2 linked regions of the Modestobacter italicus genome follow. The protein of the gene in region 2 interacts with the protein of the main gene of each other region in a pairwise test. Links are inferred from orthologs where the notes say so. Each region holds a gene or a part of one and is shown on either strand. Other genes may lie near its edges.

Region 1 (4,945 bases), 2.1 Mb from region 2 along the record:
CCGCACCGGGGCTCATGCCGGCGGCCAGCGCGGCGGCGGCGGCCGACAGCGCGTTGGCCACCTGGTGGGCGCCGACGACCTGCAGCGCGACCGGGTGCTCCTCACCGCCGGCGACCAGGGTGAACCGGGCCCGGGCGGCGTCGTCGAGGTCGACGTCGGCGGCCCGGACGTCGGCGTCGGCGCCCAGCCCGGTGGTGACCACCCGGGCCGTGGTGCGCGGGGCCATGCCGAGCACCCGCGGGTCGTCGGCGTTGAGCACGGCGGTGCCCTCGGCGGGCAGCGCCTCGACCAGCTCGCCCTTGCTCTGGGCGATGACCTCGGCGCTGCCGAACTCGCCGAGGTGCGCGGAGCCGACGTTGAGCACCACGCCGATGTCCGGGCGGGCGACGCGGCACAGCCGGGCGATGTGCCCGGGGCCGCGCGCGCCCATCTCCAGCACCAGCGACCGGGTGGCGGGGTCGGCGCTGAGCACGGTCAGCGGCAGGCCGATGTCGTTGTTGAAGGAGCCCTCCGGGCTCACCGTCGGGCCGGCCGCGGCCAGCACCTGGCCGAGCAGGTCCTTGGTCGAGGTCTTGCCCGAGGAGCCGGTGATCCCGACGGTCACCAGGCCGCCCTCGACCAGCCGGCGGTGCACCGCGCCGGCCAGCCGGCCCAGCGCCTCGACCGGGTCGGGGACGACGACGACCGGCAGCCCGGGCTCGGGCCGGGTGGCCAGCGCACCGGCCGCACCGGCCGCGACGGCGGCGGGCAGGAAGTCCGCGCCGTCCACCCGCTCGCCCGGCAGCGCCACGAACAGGTCGCCCGGCGTCAGCGCCCGGGAGTCCGTCCGCACCGCGCCGGTGACGACGGCGGAGGGGTCCCCGGCCAGCTCGCCGCCGACGGCCGCAGCCACCTCGGCGAGGGTCAGTTCGATCATGCGTCCACCGTCCGGGCCCCGCGGCCCTGCTCGAGCACCTCGCGGAGCACGTCTCGGTCGTCGAAGGGCAGCACCCGACCCCCCACCTCCTGGCCCGTCTCGTGGCCCTTGCCGGCCACCAGCAGGGTGTCACCCGGCCGCGCCGCCGCGACGGCGGCCGCGAGGGCGGCCCGCCGGTCGCCGATCTCCAGCACCTGCGCGCGCTGCCCGGCGGGCACCTCCTCGGTGCCCGCGCGCATCGCGGCCCGGATCGCGGCGGGGTCCTCCGAGCGCGGGTTGTCGTCGGTGATCACGAGGACGTCGCTGCCGGCCGCCGCAGCGGCGCCCATCGCCGCTCGCTTGCCCGGGTCGCGGTCACCCCCACAGCCCAGCACGGTGAGCAGCCGCCCGCCCGTCGCGGCGCGCAGCGAGGCCAGCGCGGTCTGCACCGCGTCCGGGGTGTGCGCGTAGTCGACGACGGCGACGAAGGGCTGCCCGGCGTCCACCGGCTCCATCCGCCCCGGCACCACGGTGTCCGCGAGCCCGGCCAGCGCGACCTCGGGCGGGATGCCGACGGCGTCGAGCAGGGCGACGGCGAGGACGGCGTTGGCGACGTTGAAGCCGCCGGGGAGCCGGAGCCGGCCGGGCCAGCTGCGGCCGCCGGGCCCGTGCAGGGTGAACGTCGAGCCGCCGGTGCCCACCGCCGCGACGTCGCTCGCCGACCAGTCGGCGGGCGCCCCGGCGGTGCTGACGGTGACCGTTCCGGGCTCGACCAGCCGCCGGCCGGCCGGGTCGTCGACGTCGACGACCTCGACCGCGGCCCGCCCGTCGAACAGCAGCGCCTTGGCCTGGAAGTAGCTCTCCGGGTCACCGTGGAAGTCCAGGTGGTCGCGGGAGAGGTTGGTGAACCCGGCCGCGGCGAAGCGGACGCCGTTGACCCGGCCCATGACCAGCGCGTGGCTGGAGACCTCCATGACCACGGCGCGCACGCCCGAGGCCACCATCGAGGCCAGCAGCGCGTGCAGGTCCGTCGCCTCCGGGGTGGTCCGGGTGCTGGGCAGCGCGGTGGTCACCGGGGCGCCGGCCGCGTCGCGCCCGCGGGTGCGGGTCTGCACGGTGCCGATCAGCCCGCTGGTCCAGCCGGCGGCGGCCAGCCCGGCCTCGACCAGGTAGCTCGTCGTCGTCTTGCCGTTGGTACCGGTGATGCCCAGCACGGTCAGCTGCTCGCTGGGGCGGCCGTGCACCCGGGAGGCCACCGCGCCCAGCACCCCCCGCGGGTCGTCGACGACGCAGGTGGGCAGGCCGGTGGCCCGGGCCTCGGCCTCCCCGGCCGGGTCGGTGAGCACGGCGACCGCGCCGCGCGCGGCGGCGTCGGCGGCGTAGCGGGCGCCGTGGGTGCGGGCACCGGGCAGCGCGGCGTAGAGGTCGCCCGGCCCGACCGTGGTCGACGCGAGGGTCACCCCGCCGACCGGGGTGGCGGGGTCGCCCTGGACCGGCGGACCGATCAGGTCGGCCAGTTCGGCGAGGGGGAGCGGGCGGTTCCCCGCAGGCCGGGGCACCGACCCGGGCACGGTCGGACTCACGGGGCTCCAATCTACCGGCGGCGGACCCGCAGGCCCGATGACCACCGGTTCGTCCTCGTGTCGGTCGCCTGCGTCCTGCCCGGGCCGGCGTGCCGGGTCCGGGCCCGGTCGGGGGTTCAGTCGACCTGGAGGGTGAAGGCGGGGCGGGGCGTCCCGGAGGGGACGACGCCCCCGGCGGTGAGCGCGTAGCGCATGACGTCGGAGAACACCGGTGCGGCGACCTGGCCGCCCTCGGCCGCGCTGGTCGGGCGCTCGAGGTCCACGGCGACGACGTACTGCGGGTCGTCGGCCGGTGCGTAGCCGACGAAGGTGGTGAAGTAGCCGCCGCCGGCGTAGCAGCCGCAGTCGGGGTTGGCGCGCTGCGCGGTGCCGGTCTTGCCGACCACCCGGAAGCCGTCGACCTCGCCCAGCGGCGCGGTGCCGCCCTTGCCGACCACCGCCTCCAGCATGTAGGTCAGCTGGCCGGCGGTGTCCGCGCTGACCACCCGGGTGGCGGCCGGCCGGGGCGCCTCGGTGACCGTGCCGTCGGCGGCGGTGACCGAGGAGACGACCCGCGGCGGGATGCGCACGCCCCCGTTGGCCAGGGTCTGGTACACCGACGCCATCTGCAGCGTGGTCACCGACACGCCCTGCCCGATCGGCACGTTGGCCGCGCGGCTCTCCGTCCAGTCGGCCGAGGGCTCCAGGATGCCGGCGCTCTCCCCGGGCAGCTCGATGCCGGTCTCCGAGCCGATGCCGAAGGCCTGCAGGTACCGCTCCAGGGTGCTGTTGCCGATCTCGCGGGCCAGCATGATCGCGCCGACGTTGCTGGACTTGGCGAGCACGCCGGTGACGGTGAACTTCTTCACGGGGTGGTCGGTGGCGTCGGTGACCACGACGTCGCCGGCCTGGATGTGGCCGGGGACGTCGAGCACGGTGTCCTTGGTGGCCTTGCCCTCCTCGATGGCGGCGGCGGCGGTCACCGCCTTCATCACCGAGCCGGGCTCGTAGACGTCGGAGACCACCGGGTTGCCCAGCAGGTCCGGGTCGGTCTCGTTGTAGCGGCCGGGGTCGTACCCGGGGCAGCCGGCCATCGCGGCGACCTCACCGGTCTGCACGTCCAGCACGACCGCCGACGCCGAGGTGGTGTCGCCGTCGGCGCAGGCCGCGTCCAGCCGCTGCTGCACCACGAACTGCAGGTCCTCGTCCAGGGTGAGCTGCACGGTGCCGCCGTCGGTGGCCGGGGTGGACTCGTCGATGCCCGAGGGGATCTGGTTGCCGCTGCCGTCGACCTCGACCCGCTTCTCGCCGTCGGTGCCGGCCAGCACGTCCTGGTAGGTCTGCTCGATGCCGGCCAGCCCGTCGCCGTCCTTGCCGACGAACCCGACGACCTGCCCGCCGACGGCGCCGGCGGGGTAGAGCCGGACCGGGTCGTCCTCGAACGCGAGCCCGGTCCGGGTGGCCAGCGGCAGCGCCCGGACCTGGTCGGTGACGTCGGTGGCCACCTGGTCGGCCAGCACGACGTACCGGGTGTCACGGGAGAGCTTCTCGACCAGGTCGGCGACCGGCACGTCCAGCAGCGTGGTGAGCGCCAGCGCGGTGCGGGTCGGGTCGGTGACGACGGAGGGGTCGGCGGTGACCCGCTCAGCGTCCACGGAGTAGGCGAGCACGTTGCCGGTCCGGTCGGTGATCTCCCCGCGGACGGCCTCGATCGGGTAGGTGCGCATCCGGTCGTTGGTGGCCGCCTGCGCGTAGGAGGCGCCGTCGACGCCCTGCAGGACGACCAGCCGGCCGACGACGATCACCAGCAGGGCGATCAGGAAGACCAGCCCCCAGCGGTTGCGGGCGTCCCGCTGCAGCATGCCCAGCGGCTGCCGGCGCCGGCTGCCCGCCTCCCGGCGCGGCCGCAGGTCGCCCCGGCCGGCCGGGCCGGTGCCGCGACCGGGGGTGCGCCGCACCCCGCTGGACCGGGAGGGCGGCGGTGGACCTGCTGGCGGCACGGCTCAGTTCCCCGGGGTCGGTGCGGCGGGGTCAGGGACGGCGGGGACGGCGGGCGGCGCCGGCGTGGCGGTGCCCAGCAGCACCGAGCTGCCGTCGGGCTGCAGCACCAGGTGGGCCGCCGCCCCGGGCGGGACCAGGCCGGCGGCGGCGGCGACCCGGGCCAGCTGCGCCGCGGTGTCGGCGGCGATCACCTGCTGCTCCAGCCGGTCGACCACCTCGGCCTGCTCGGCGTTGGCCTGGCGCTGCTGGGTGGCGTCCAGGGAGTCCACCGCGACGGCCGTGTTGAGCAGCAGCAGGCCGAGCACGGTGGTCACCAGCAGACCGACGAGCAGCACCACGAACGGCGCCCGGCGGCGGCCGGTGGCCCGGGCCCGGGCGGGCACCCGGGTGGGCGTGGTGCGGGCCGGTGGCACCAGGCGCAGGTGCGGCCCGGACGCGACCGGCCCGCTGCGCCGGGTCGCGCCGGTGCGTGGCAGGTGCACCGGAC
Region 2 (11,858 bases):
GATGACGTCGAAGACGACCTGGTGCGCCGGCCGGTAGAAGTCCGCGCCGTGCAGGACCTCCACGACGTCGGCGATCGCGTCCTTGCTCATCAGCATGCCGCCGAGGACCGACTGCTCGGCTGCGACGTCCTGAGGGGGCTGCCGGTCGTACTCCGGAGCCGCGGCCCTCGGCCTGCTGATGTCGTCGACGACCGCCACGCTGGGTTCCCCTTGCTCTTCGCGTCCAGTTCGAACAACTGTTCGCACAACAGCTACCACCGGGCGCTGACACTTCGCGCCCGGCGGTGGCTGGGGATGACGGTAGGAACCGCGGAGGGGGTCCGTCCAACACCGCTGTGCACGCCGATCTGCACAACTTGTGGACAAGTCGGTGGACAGAGCCGGTCACCGTGTGGAGACCGCGGGGGACGCACGCCCGTCGTGTCCCCGCCACCGGCCCGTCACCTGCGATCAGGCCTCTCCCGGGGTGTGGACAGGAGAAAGTCGGCCCGTCGTCGACGATCCGTACGCCCGGGCGTGTCGCGGAGTCCCCGCAGGTCACACGCGTCACGCCGGGTCGGCCGGGTCGGACGTGACGCGCCGCACCCGGCCCACGGCGGCGCCGGGCGGCCACGCCCGGGCGGGACGTCCGTTCACCCGCCGTCCGCCTGCCGGAGTCGACACGGCGGGACGGTCACCGTGCCCCGGGAACGCCACGAGGGGCGCCGGACCGGAGTCCGACGCCCCTCGTGGGGACTGCGCTGTGGATCAGCCGGCGACGACGTCCAGGGTGACCGGGACGGAGACCTCCGGGTGCACCCGCACCGTGACGGTGTGGGTGCCGACGCTCTTGATGCTGCTGGGCAGCTCGATCCGGCGGCGGTCGAGCTCCGGGCCGCCGGCCGCGGTGACCGCAGCGGCGACGTCGGCGGTGGTGATCCGCCCGAACAGGCGGCCACCGTCACCCGAGCGGGCGGGCAGCGTCACGGTGAGACCGGACAGACGGGCGGCCACGGCCTGCGCCTCCTCGAGGGAGCGCACGTCGCGGGCCGCACGGGCCCGGCGCAGGCTGGTGACCTGCTTCTCGGCACCCCGGGTGGACACGATGGCCAGCCCGCGGGGCAGGAGGTAGTTGCGGGCGTACCCGCCCTTCACCTCGACGGTGTCCCCGGCGGAACCGAGGCCGGTGACCTCCTGGGTCAGGATCAGCTTCGATGCACTCATGATCAGCGCGCCGTCGAGGTGTAGGGCAGCAGGGCCATCTCGCGGCTGTTCTTCACGGCCACGGCGACGTCACGCTGGTGCTGGCTGCAGTTGCCGCTGACGCGGCGGGCACGGATCTTGCCGCGGTCGGAGATGAACTTCCGCAGCAGGGTCGTGTCCTTGTAGTCGATGTAGGTCGCCTTGTCCTTGCAGAACTGGCAGACCTTCTTCTTGACCTTGCGGATGGGGGGCTTGGGCACTGGGGTTCTCCAGAGATCAGTTCAGGGAGAGAGGATCAGAAGGGGGGCTCGTCGGACGACGCCGGCGGGGTCGACCAGGGGTCGCTGGCCCCGCCGCCGGAGAAGCCGCCGCCGCCACCGCCGTTGCCGCCGCCGCCGAAGCCGCCACCACCGCCGCCGCCCTCACTGCGGGCGGCGCGGGTGACCTTGGCCGTGGCGTAGCGGAGCGAGGGGCCGATCTCGTCGACCTCGAGCTCGATGACGGTGCGCTTCTCGCCTTCCTTCGTGTCGAAGGAACGCTGCTTCAGCCGGCCGGAGACGATGACCCGCGAGCCGCGGGTGAGCGACTCGGCGACGTTCTCCGCCGCCTGGCGCCACACGTTGCAGCGGAGGAACAGCGCCTCGCCGTCCTTCCACTCCTGCGACTGGCGGTCGAAGGTGCGGGGCGTCGAGGCCACGGTGAAGTTGGCGACGGCTGCGCCGGACGGCGTGAACCGCAGTTCCGGGTCGGCCGTGAGGTTGCCGATGACGGTGATGACGGTCTCGCCGGCCATGGTCAGTGCGCCTCGGGCCGCATCAGCTTGGTGCGCAGGACCGACTCGTTCAGGTTGAGCTGGCGGTCCAGCTCGGCGACCGCGGCGGGCTCGGCGCTGATGTCGACGATGGCGTAGATGCCCTCGACGTTCTTCTTGATCTCGTAGGACAGCCGACGGCGGCCCCAGATCTCGGTCTTGACGGTGCCACCGGAGTTGGTGACGACGGTCAGGAATCGGTCCAGGCTGGGAGCGATGGTCCGCTCCTCGAGCTCGGGATCGAGGATGATCATCAGTTCGTAGTGACGCACGGAGAACCCCACCTCCTCTGGTCTCAGCGGCCGCAGTACATCTGCAGCAGGAGGGTCGTACACGCGTCGCACGCCCCGGCGAGAGCCCGCGGGAGCGGGATCGGACGGGACGCGCACCGATCAGGCTACCAGCGGCGGTCGGTAGGGTCGCCCGGGTGGCTGACCAGCTGATCGGCGTGCACGTCGGACCGGGCCTGACCGAGGACAACGAGCTCGACGCCGGCGGCCCGCTGGCCCGCGCGGCGGAGGTGGACGCCGACGCCGTCCAGGTGTTCCTGGCCGACCCGCAGGGCTGGAAGAAGCCGTTGCCCCGCCCGGACGCCGAGGCGCTGCTCGGCTCCGACGTCGCCGTCTTCGTGCACGCGCCGTACATCGTCAACGTCGCCTCGACGAACAACCGGATCCGCATCCCCAGCCGCAAGCTGCTCGGCCAGCACGCGGCCGCCTCTGCCGCGATCGGGGCGGCCGGCATGGTCGTGCACGGCGGCCACGTGCTGGCCAAGGACGACCCGGCCGCGGGCGTGGACAACTGGCGCAAGACCTTCGCCCGGCAGGCCGAGGACGGCGGCTTCGGGATCCCGGTGCTCATCGAGAACACCGCCGGCGGCGACAACGCGATGGCCCGCGAGCTCGAGGCCGTCGCCCGGCTGTGGGAGGCCGTGGGCGAGTTCGGGGCGGGCTTCGTGCTCGACACCTGCCACGCCTGGGCCGCCGGCTGGGACCTGACCCGGGTGGTGGACGACGTCCGGGCCGTCACCGGGCGGATCGACCTGGTGCACCTCAACAACAGCCGCGACCCCGCCGGCTCCGGCCGGGACCGGCACGCGCCGCTGGGCGCGGGGGAGATCCCGCTGGAGCTGCTGGTCGGCGTCGCCCGCGCCGCCGGGGCGCCGGTCGTGCTGGAGACGCCCGGCGACGCCGCCGGTCACGCCGAGGAGATCTCGCTGCTGCGGGAGGCGCTGGCCGGCTGACGCCGGCGGCGCAGCGTCACCACATCCGGGGCGCCGTCGAGGAAGCCACCGGCGGGGTCGTCGGTGCCGGGCCAGCTGCGGCGCACCAGGTCGGTGTCGGGGTGCCAGATCTCGTGCACGACCAGCGCCATGAGCAGCAGCAGGGCGGCGTCCCGCAGGCCGACGGCGAGGTAGAACCACTCGACGTCCACACCCCGGTTGTCCGCGCCGAGGTAGTACAGCATCGTCATCGTCCAGACCAGCGCCTCGGTCGCCTGCCACAGCAGCAGCGAGCGCCAGCGCGGCCGGGCCAGCACCGCCAGCGGGAGCAGCCACAGCGCGTACTGCGGGCTGTACACCTTGTTCACCAGCAGGAACGCGGCGACCAGCAGGAACGCCAGCTGCGGCAGCCGCGGCCGCAGCGGTGCCGCCAGCGCCAGCCAGGCGACCCCGGCCGCGCAGAGCACCAGCAGCACGGCGACGGTCGCGTTGAGCACCGTCGGGCTCTCGCCCTCGGCCAGCGGCCCGTCGAGGAAGCCGGGGAACCAGTGCAGCGCGATCGCCCAGATGCTCTCCGGGTTCGCCGGGCGGGTGCCGTTCAGCTCGAAGAAGCGGGCCCAGTTCTCCGGCGCCAGGACGGCGATGGGCAGGTCGACCACCAGCCAGGCCAGCCCCGCGGTGACCGCCGTCGTCCACCACGGCCGGAGCCGGCCGGCCCGCAGGCACAGCACGAGCAGCACGCCGAGGACCAGCACCGGGTAGAGCTTCGCCGCGATCCCCAGCCCGAGGAGCACCCCGGCGACCACCGGGCGCTGCCGGGCCCAGGCCCACATGCCCAGCGTGGTCAGCGCGACCGCGAGCAGGTCCCAGTTGGTGAAGGCGTAGAAGAGCAGCACGGGGGAGAGGCCGACCATGGCGGCGTCCCACGGCCGGCGACCGGTCAGCCCGAGCACGCCGCGGGTGACGACCAGCGCCAGCACCGACAGCAGCAGGCAGGTGACGACGTAGTAGGTCTGCACCGGCACCGAGTCCGGCAGCAGCCCGCTGCCGGCGGCCAGCCCGTCGTACCCCCGGGCGACCACCGCCGCCAGCTGCATCAGCCCGCCGCTGAGCACCGGGTACTCGACCGCGGAGTCCAGGTAGGGCACCTCGCCGGCGGCCAGGCCGTGGATGCCGAACAGCGGGACGGCGTCGTTGTAGCAGAGGTGCGTGTACTGCTTGGACCCGCTCCAGTCGCCGTCCGCGCAGGGTGCCTGCTTGGCCCAGGCGACGCTCAGCACCAGCACGGTGAACAGCAGGCAGACCCGCAGCGGCGTCCAGAACAGCGCCCGCCCGGTCACCGCGTGCCGGCCCCACGGGCCGCCCACCGCCTCGCTGGCCTGGACGGCGACCGGGTCGGTCCAGGTCGGGACGACGCGGTCGGGCCAGGGCGGTGCGGCCACCTGCGGCGGGGAGGACACCTCGGGCCCGCCCCCCGGCTGGTCGGCCGGGACGGACGGGCCCGTCGGTGTCGCGCTCACTGCATCAGTCTGCCTGCCGGCGGCTCACCGGTTGGACTGCGTCGGGATCGGCACGCCCCCCGGCGTGGTCGGCACCGGGTCCACCGGTGACGGCGAGGTGTCGGTCACCGGGGGCTCCTCGCTCTGCGTCGGCGGGGTCGGCCGGTTGAACGACGGTGTCGGCCGGCTGTAGGACGGCGTGGAGGTCGTCGTCTGCCGCGGCGCCTGGCTGGTCGTCGCGGGCGCCTGGGCGGTGGTGGTGGGCGCCGGTGCCTGGGTGGTCTCCGCGGCGACGCCCTTGCCGGTGTCGCCCTTGATGATCGCCTTGGTCGGCAGCGGCTCCTCGGGGGTGCCGTCGAGCACGGTGTCCATGAACTCCTGCCAGATCTGCCCCGGCAGGCCGGACCCGTAGATGATCTTGCCCTGCACGTTGGTGATGGGGGCGAGACCCTGGCTGCCCATCCACACCGCGGTGGAGATCGACGGGGTGTAGCCGACCATCCAGGCGTCGGAGTTGTCGGTGGCGTTCAGCCCCTGGGTGCCGGTCTTGCTGGCCACGGGCCGGTTGCCGTCGAGCGGGCGCTTGGAGTACGCGGCGACCCCCTCGAGCGCGAAGGTGGTGTCGCTGGCGACGTCGGCCGGGATGACCTGCTGGGCGGTCTCGCTGCCGTCGACCGACTTGAGCACCGTGCCCTCGCCGTCGGCGACCTGGGCGACGAAGTGCCGCTGGTGGTAGACGCCACCGGCGGCGAGGGTGGCGAAGCCGACGGCCTGGTCGATCGGCCGCACCTCGTACTCACCGATCCCGATCGCGCTGCCGGTCTGCCCGTTCTCCGGGCTGGCCAGCGACGTCTTGCCGCGCAGCGCCTCGGGCACCGACGGGCTGTCGGGCCACTGGTCGCCGATGCCCATCGCCGCCCGGGCCGTCTCGGCGACCTTCGCCGGTCCGACCTCGTAGGCCAGGCCGTAGAAGGTGGTGTTCAGCGAGCGGGTGATCGCCTCCCGCAGGGTGCACGCCGCGCACTGGGCGTTGCCGGAGTTGACCACCGGCTTGGTGCGGTCCTTGAACGTCTGCGGCGAGCTGCCGTCCCGCCGCGCGTCGACGCTGATCCCCTCGCTGAGGGCGGTGGCCAGCGTGTACGGCTTGAACGACGACCCCGGCTGCTTGTAGGCCTGGGCGTAGTCGGTCGTGTCGGCGTTGGGGTCCTCGCTGGTGCGCGCCGCGTTGCCGTAGTAGGCCAGCACGCCGCCGGTCCGGGGGTCGACCGAGACGAGCGCTTCGCGCAGCAGCCCGACGTCCTCGCCCTCCATCACGTCGTTGACCGAGGCGACCGCGGCGTCCTGGTAGCGCTTGTCCACCGTGGTCGTGACCCGCAGGCCCTGGGTCTCCACGTCGGTGTAGCCGTAGGACGAGCCCTCGAGCTCGGCGAGCACCTGGTCGACGATGAGCCCCTCGGGGCCCGAGGGGATGCCCAGGCCGGCACCGTCGTCGGGGAGCGCGACCGGGTACTGCGCGGCCGCCCGCGCGGCGGAGTCGAACCAGCCCTGCTCGACCATGGCGTCCAGGACCCTGCCCCAGCGGTCCTGCGCCTCCTCGGGGTTGGACTCCGGGTCGTAGTAGTTCGGGCTGCGCACCAGCACGGCCAGGACGGCGCCCTGCTCGGCGGTGAGGTCGGCGGCCTTGACGCCGAAGTAGGTCTCCGCCGCCGCCTCGATGCCGTACGCGCCGCGGCCGAAGTAGATGGTGTTCAGGTAGTTCTCCAGGATCTCGTCCTTGGAGTACTCGTTGTCCAGCTTGATGGAGAGGAAGAGCTCCTTGAACTTGCGGCTGAACGTCTGGTCCGAGCTCAGGAACGCGTTCTTCACGTACTGCTGGGTGATCGTCGAGCCACCCTGGGTGGAGCCGCCGGTCAGGTTGTTCCACGCCGCCCGGACGATGCCGGTGAAGGAGATGCCCGGGTCGTTGTAGAAGTTCCGGTTCTCCGCCGCCAGGATCGCGTTCCGCGCGGGCTCCGAGACCTGGTCCAGGCCGACCTCGATCCGGTTCTCGCTGCCCAGCCGGGCCATCTCGGTGACGCCGTCGGAGTAGTAGACGATCGTCGTCTGCTGGTTGGTCACCGACTCCGGCGTCGGGACGTCGGTCGAGGCGTACACCACGCCGACGAAGACGCCGAGCAGCACCAGCGAGCTCACGAACAACCCGACGAGGACCTTCAGCCAGCGACGCCGCCGCTGCTTGCCGGTGCGCTTCTTCTTCCCGCCACCCGGCGGCCTGCCGCGGCCGCTGCCGCTGCCACCGGGCCGGTTGCCGCCCGTGGGCGGCTTCGCCGGGGGACGGCCACCGCCGCCGCCACCGGCGGGGCGGGCCGGGGAGGAGGCGCGGGCCCGGCCGCCGGCCGCCGGCCGGCGTGCGGCGCCGGCCCCGCTGCTCCCGGACCCGGCGCTGCGGGCCTGCGGTGGGCGGCGGCCCGAGCCGGCGGAGCCGACCCGGGCGGTCTGGTCGTGGGGAGGCACGCGGTGGCCCCTTCCTGCAGTCGTGGGGGGCGGACCGCGACGTGGTCGCAGGCCAGCCCCCGGGGTGACGTCTTCAGCTGTGTGCGCAGCGGGCAGGCGGCGGCGCACGGCCGGCAGCGACTACTCGGTCGCCGCCCGGCGGCGGGTCCTGCGTGGTGCGCGACCCGGGACCGGTTCGGCGCCCAGGACGTAGGAGGTGACGAGGTGGTTCCAGCCGCAGCCGCGGCACACCTCGACGGTGTACACGGCGAACTCGTCCTGCGCGGCGTCCATCCGGGCCAGCTCGCGCCCGGTCTTCGCCTGACCCGACACCGGCCCGAGCCCGTCACCGTAGACGTAGCTGACCAGGGCCAGCCGCTCCCGGCGGCAGATCGGGCACGGGGAGTCGGTCGGCTCACCGTGGTACTTCGCCGCCCGGGAGAGGTACGGGCTGGCGTCGCACACCTCGAACAGACCGGTCCGCCCGGCGTGCACCTCGGCCAGCAGCGCGCGCCTCTGCAGCGCGTAGTCCACCACCGACCGTCGTCCGGGCACGGCGCCAATGTACGCAACGGAGCCCTGCTGGTGACCCTCTCCGGATGTCGACACGGGGCTCCTGGGGCGGGCGTGAGCTGCCCGCCCCTGCTGTGCGCACTGCTGCGCCCGGATGTATCGTACCGATACATCGATCCGGCGACAGCCGAGTGACCAGGAGGTGGCGCCGTGCTGGAGTTCGCCATCCTGGGGCTGCTGCAGCAGTCGCCCATGCACGGCTACGAGCTGCGCAAGGAGCTCGCCGCCGTGCTCGGCGGCCTCCGGTCGATCTCCTACGGGTCGCTCTACCCGGCGCTCAAGCGGATGCAGGCCGCCGGGCTGATCGCCAGCGACGACCCGACCCCGCGCTCGCTGCTGCCGGCCGACGCCCCGGCGCTGACCGGGCGCCGCGGCAAGGTCGTGTACGCGATCACCGCCGAGGGCAAGGAGCGGTTCGCCGAGCTGGTCAGCTCGACCGGCCCGGAGGCCTACGACGACGAGGGCCGCTTCGGCGTCCACCTGGCGTTCTTCCGGCACACCGCCGCCGACGTCCGGCTGCGCATCCTCGAGGGCCGGCGGCGCACCGTCGAGCGGCAGCGCGACCGGCTCATGGACTCGCTGCGGCGCACCCAGGAGAAGCTCGACCGCTACACCCTCGAGCTGCAGCGCCACGGTCTGGACTCCGTCGACCGCGAGGTCCGCTGGCTCACCGAGCTGATCGACCACGAGAAGGACGACGCCCGCGCCGAGGCCGCCCGCGAGCAGCCCCCCGAGACCGCACCACCCCGCACCACCTGAGCTGCACCACCAGCACGAGATCAGCACACACAGTCCGGGCCCGGGAGGGCCCGCCGGAGGGAGACAGTCCATGGCATCGGTCAAGGTCGCCATCGTCGGCGTCGGCAACTGCGCCGCCTCGCTCGTCCAGGGGGTCGAGTACTACCGCGACGCGGACGAGTCCGCGTCGGTCCCCGGCCTCATGCACGTCCGGTTCGGCGACTACCACGTGTCCGACGTGGAGTTCGTCGCCGCGTTCGACGTCGACGCCAAGAAGGTCGGCCGCGACCTGTCCGAGGCCATCTTCGCCAGCGAGAACAACACCATCAAGATCTCCGACGTCCCGCCGCTGGGCGTGACCGTCCAGCGCGGCACCACCCTCGACGGGCTCGGCAAGTACTACCGCGAGATCGTCGAGGAGTCCGACGACGCCCCGGTCGACATGGTCACCGCGCTCCGCGAGTCCGGCGCCGATGTGCTGGTCTGCTACCTCCCGGTCGGCTCGCAGCAGGCGGCGGAGTTCTACGCCCAGGCCGCGATCGACGCGCAGGTCGCCTTCGTCAACGCCCTCCCGGTCTTCATCGCCGGCACCAAGGAGTGGGCGGACAAGTTCACCGCCGCCGGCGTGCCGATCGTCGGCGACGACATCAAGAGCCAGGTCGGCGCCACGATCACCCACCGCGTCCTGGCCAAGCTGTTCGAGGACCGCGGCGTGCAGCTGGACCGCACCATGCAGCTCAACGTCGGCGGCAACATGGACTTCAAGAACATGCTCGAGCGCGAGCGCCTGGAGTCCAAGAAGATCTCCAAGACCCAGTCGGTCACCAGCCAGGTCGACCGGGACATGGGCAAGGACAACGTGCACATCGGCCCGTCGGACCACGTGCCGTGGCTGTCGGACCGCAAGTGGGCCTACGTCCGCCTCGAGGGCCGCGCGTTCGGCGACGTCCCGCTGAGCCTGGAGTACAAGCTCGAGGTCTGGGACTCCCCGAACTCGGCCGGCATCATCATCGACGCCGTCCGGGCCGCGAAGATCGCCAAGGACCGCGGCATCGGCGGCCCGATCCTGTCGGCGTCCTCGTACTTCATGAAGAGCCCGCCGGTGCAGTACGACGACAGCGAGGCGCGTGACGCCGTCGAGGCGTTCATCCGCGGCGACATCGAGCGCTGAGTCACCCGCTGAGGGGCCCGGACCTGGTCGGTCCGGGCCCCTCAGCCGTTCCTCCTAGGCTCTCCGGCATGCGCTCACCCCGTCGTCCCGGTCCGGTCCGGCTGGTCGTGCTGGCGGCCGTCGCGGCGCTCGTCGCGGTGCTCGCCGGGTGCAGCGAGGACGACGCACCCGACCGGGCGCCCGGTGACCCGATCACCTCCGCCGAGGCCGACACGCTGGCCCAGGTGCTCTACGCCGACCGCCAGGCCGGCGGCGCCGACTTCGAGGTCAGCGCGCCCTACGCGGAGGGTGCCGTGCTCACCCTGACCGGCGAGGTCGACTTCAGCCGGGACACCGGCCGGGCGCAGGCGGTCACCACCTACGAGAACGGGCAGCCCGAGGAGACCCGGACGCTGTTCTTCAGCGAGACCGACCTGTGGCAGGGCGACGTCCCCGGCCTGGCCGACGCGCTCACCGCCGCAGGCCTGCCCGCGGCCACCTACGCCCGCCGCCCGCTCGTCACCAGCGGCTCGACCGGCACCGCCTCGCTGCTGGACGTGCTGGTGCAGATGGTGACCCGGCTGTCGGCGCGCGCGGCCGACGACCCGCGGTCCTTCGAGGCCTACACCTGGGCCGGCTCGCAGTCGGTGAACGGGGAGCTGGCATCGGTGTTCCGCAGCGGCACCGGCGCGGAGATCTCGGTGGCCGCGGACAGCGAGCTGCTGGTCCAGTACGTGACCGAGGTGCAGGACTTCCAGGTGACGATCACCCTCGCCGACCACGGGCCGCGGGACATCACGCTGCCGGCCGACACGGACACGGTGGACACCACGCAGCACCCGGACATCGCCGCGGCGCTGGGGATCTGAGACGAAGCAGGAGGGGGCGGCCTCTTCCCCAGGTCGCCCCCTCCTGTGCCTCTTTCCTACCAGCTCCGGGCGCTCGGGACCAGCGACACGCAGCCGCCGGGCCGCCAGGTCAGTTCGCGGAGGGGTCCGCCGGAGCGGTCGACAGCACGGCCAGCCGGCCGGACTGGCGGCGCAGCACCGCCCGCCACAGCTCCGGGCCGGAGACCTCGGCCAGCACGTCGCCCGGCTCGCCGTCCACGCAGGCCCAGGCACCCTCGGCCAGCTCGGCGGCCAGCTGCCCGGCGGACCACCCCGCGTACCCGGCGAACACCCGCAGGCCCGCGATCTCGCCGTCCAGCAGGTCGGGGTCGCCGTCGAGGTCGACCAGGTGCACCCGGCCGGCGACCAGGCGCAGGCCGCTGTCGGGGTCCAGCGGACCGTCCCCGCTGCGGGTGGCCAGGCACAGCGCGGTGTCGGTCTCGCAGGGCCCGCCGACGTGGAAGACGCCCGGCTCGACGGCCAGCTCCGACCAGCCGGGCAGGACGTCGGCGATGCCGACCTCGCTGGGCCGGCCGAGCACGACGCCGATCGTGCCGGTGTCGGAGTGGTCGAGCACGTAGACCACGCCACCGGCGAACGTCGGGTCGGTGAGCGCGGGCATCGCGACCAGCAGCGACCCGGGCCGGACGTCGTCCAGGCAGCCCACGGAGAGGACGGGGACGGCGTCACGCCGACGGCGTCCGGCGGCCTGTCCGGCCGGACGACGCTCGGGGTCGGGTGACGAGGGCACCGGGTTCATCGCCTCCCAGTGTGCCTCAGCGACGGGCCGGAGGGGCGGCGCAGCGCACGCCCCCGGCTCGGCTGGCGGTCACCGGGAGGCGACGTAGTGTGGCGAGGGTGCAGCATGCGCCCACCACCGTGCGCCACCTGCTCCGCCGCGGGGACTTCCGCAGGCTGTTGCTGACCCGGCTGTCCTCCCAGTTCGGCGACGGCGTCTTCCAGGCGGCGCTGGCCGGCACGGTGCTGTTCAACCCGCAGTCGGCCGCCGACCCGATCGACGTCGCGGCCGGTTTCGCCGTGCTGCTGCTGCCCTACTCCCTGGTCGGGCCGTTCGCGGGCGTGTGGCTGGACCGGTGGAGCCGCCGCCAGGTGCTGCTGGTCGCCAACGTGGTCCGCGCCGTCCTGGTGCTCGCGGTGGCCGCGCTGGTGCTGGCCTCGGTCCAGGGCGCCGGGTTCTACGTCGCCGGGCTGCTGGTGTTCTCGGTCAACCGGTTCGTGCTGTCCGCGCTGTCCGCCGCGCTGCCGCACACCACCGACGAGCCCTCGCTGGTGTCGGCGAACG

What was found.
Region 1: the proteins of MODMU_RS26395 (region 2) and MODMU_RS16510 interact in binary tests that used the Escherichia coli proteins (3 or more experiments, as listed by UniProt). The link is inferred for Modestobacter italicus from one-to-one orthologs.

What each region holds. Positions count from the first base shown.
Region 1 is NC_017955.1:3,448,273-3,453,217, forward strand. The notes cover bases 2,006-4,937. They hold MODMU_RS16510 (peptidoglycan D,D-transpeptidase FtsI family protein), read right to left. Parts: upstream 4,416-4,937; coding sequence 2,595-4,415; downstream 2,006-2,594. Other genes in these bases: MODMU_RS16505 (UDP-N-acetylmuramoyl-L-alanyl-D-glutamate--2,6-diaminopimelate ligase), read right to left, coding at 2,006-2,478; ftsL (cell division protein FtsL), read right to left, coding at 4,461-4,937. Outside these bases: MODMU_RS16500 (UDP-N-acetylmuramoyl-tripeptide--D-alanyl-D-alanine ligase), read right to left, coding at 1-916; more of MODMU_RS16505, read right to left, coding at 913-2,005; more of ftsL, read right to left, coding at 4,938-4,945. UniProt on the Escherichia coli protein: Essential cell division protein that catalyzes cross-linking of the peptidoglycan cell wall at the division septum. Required for localization of FtsN.
Region 2 is NC_017955.1:5,542,384-5,554,241, forward strand. What follows is about bases 4,495-7,591. They hold MODMU_RS26395 (transglycosylase domain-containing protein), read right to left. Parts: upstream 7,229-7,591; coding sequence 4,760-7,228; downstream 4,495-4,759. Other genes in these bases: MODMU_RS26390 (glycosyltransferase family 87 protein), read right to left, coding at 4,495-4,735; MODMU_RS26400 (DUF5318 family protein), read right to left, coding at 7,349-7,591. Also shown: dnaB (replicative DNA helicase), read right to left, coding at 1-198; rplI (50S ribosomal protein L9), read right to left, coding at 748-1,203; rpsR (30S ribosomal protein S18), read right to left, coding at 1,206-1,442; MODMU_RS26375 (single-stranded DNA-binding protein), read right to left, coding at 1,478-1,975; rpsF (30S ribosomal protein S6), read right to left, coding at 1,978-2,265; MODMU_RS26385 (deoxyribonuclease IV), read left to right, coding at 2,421-3,236; more of MODMU_RS26390, read right to left, coding at 3,191-4,494; more of MODMU_RS26400, read right to left, coding at 7,592-7,762; MODMU_RS26405 (PadR family transcriptional regulator), read left to right, coding at 7,931-8,539; MODMU_RS26410 (inositol-3-phosphate synthase), read left to right, coding at 8,610-9,689; MODMU_RS26415 (hypothetical protein), read left to right, coding at 9,758-10,537; MODMU_RS26420 (YqgE/AlgH family protein), read right to left, coding at 10,647-11,315; MODMU_RS26425 (MFS transporter), read left to right, coding at 11,414-11,858. UniProt on the Escherichia coli protein: Cell wall formation. Synthesis of cross-linked peptidoglycan from the lipid intermediates.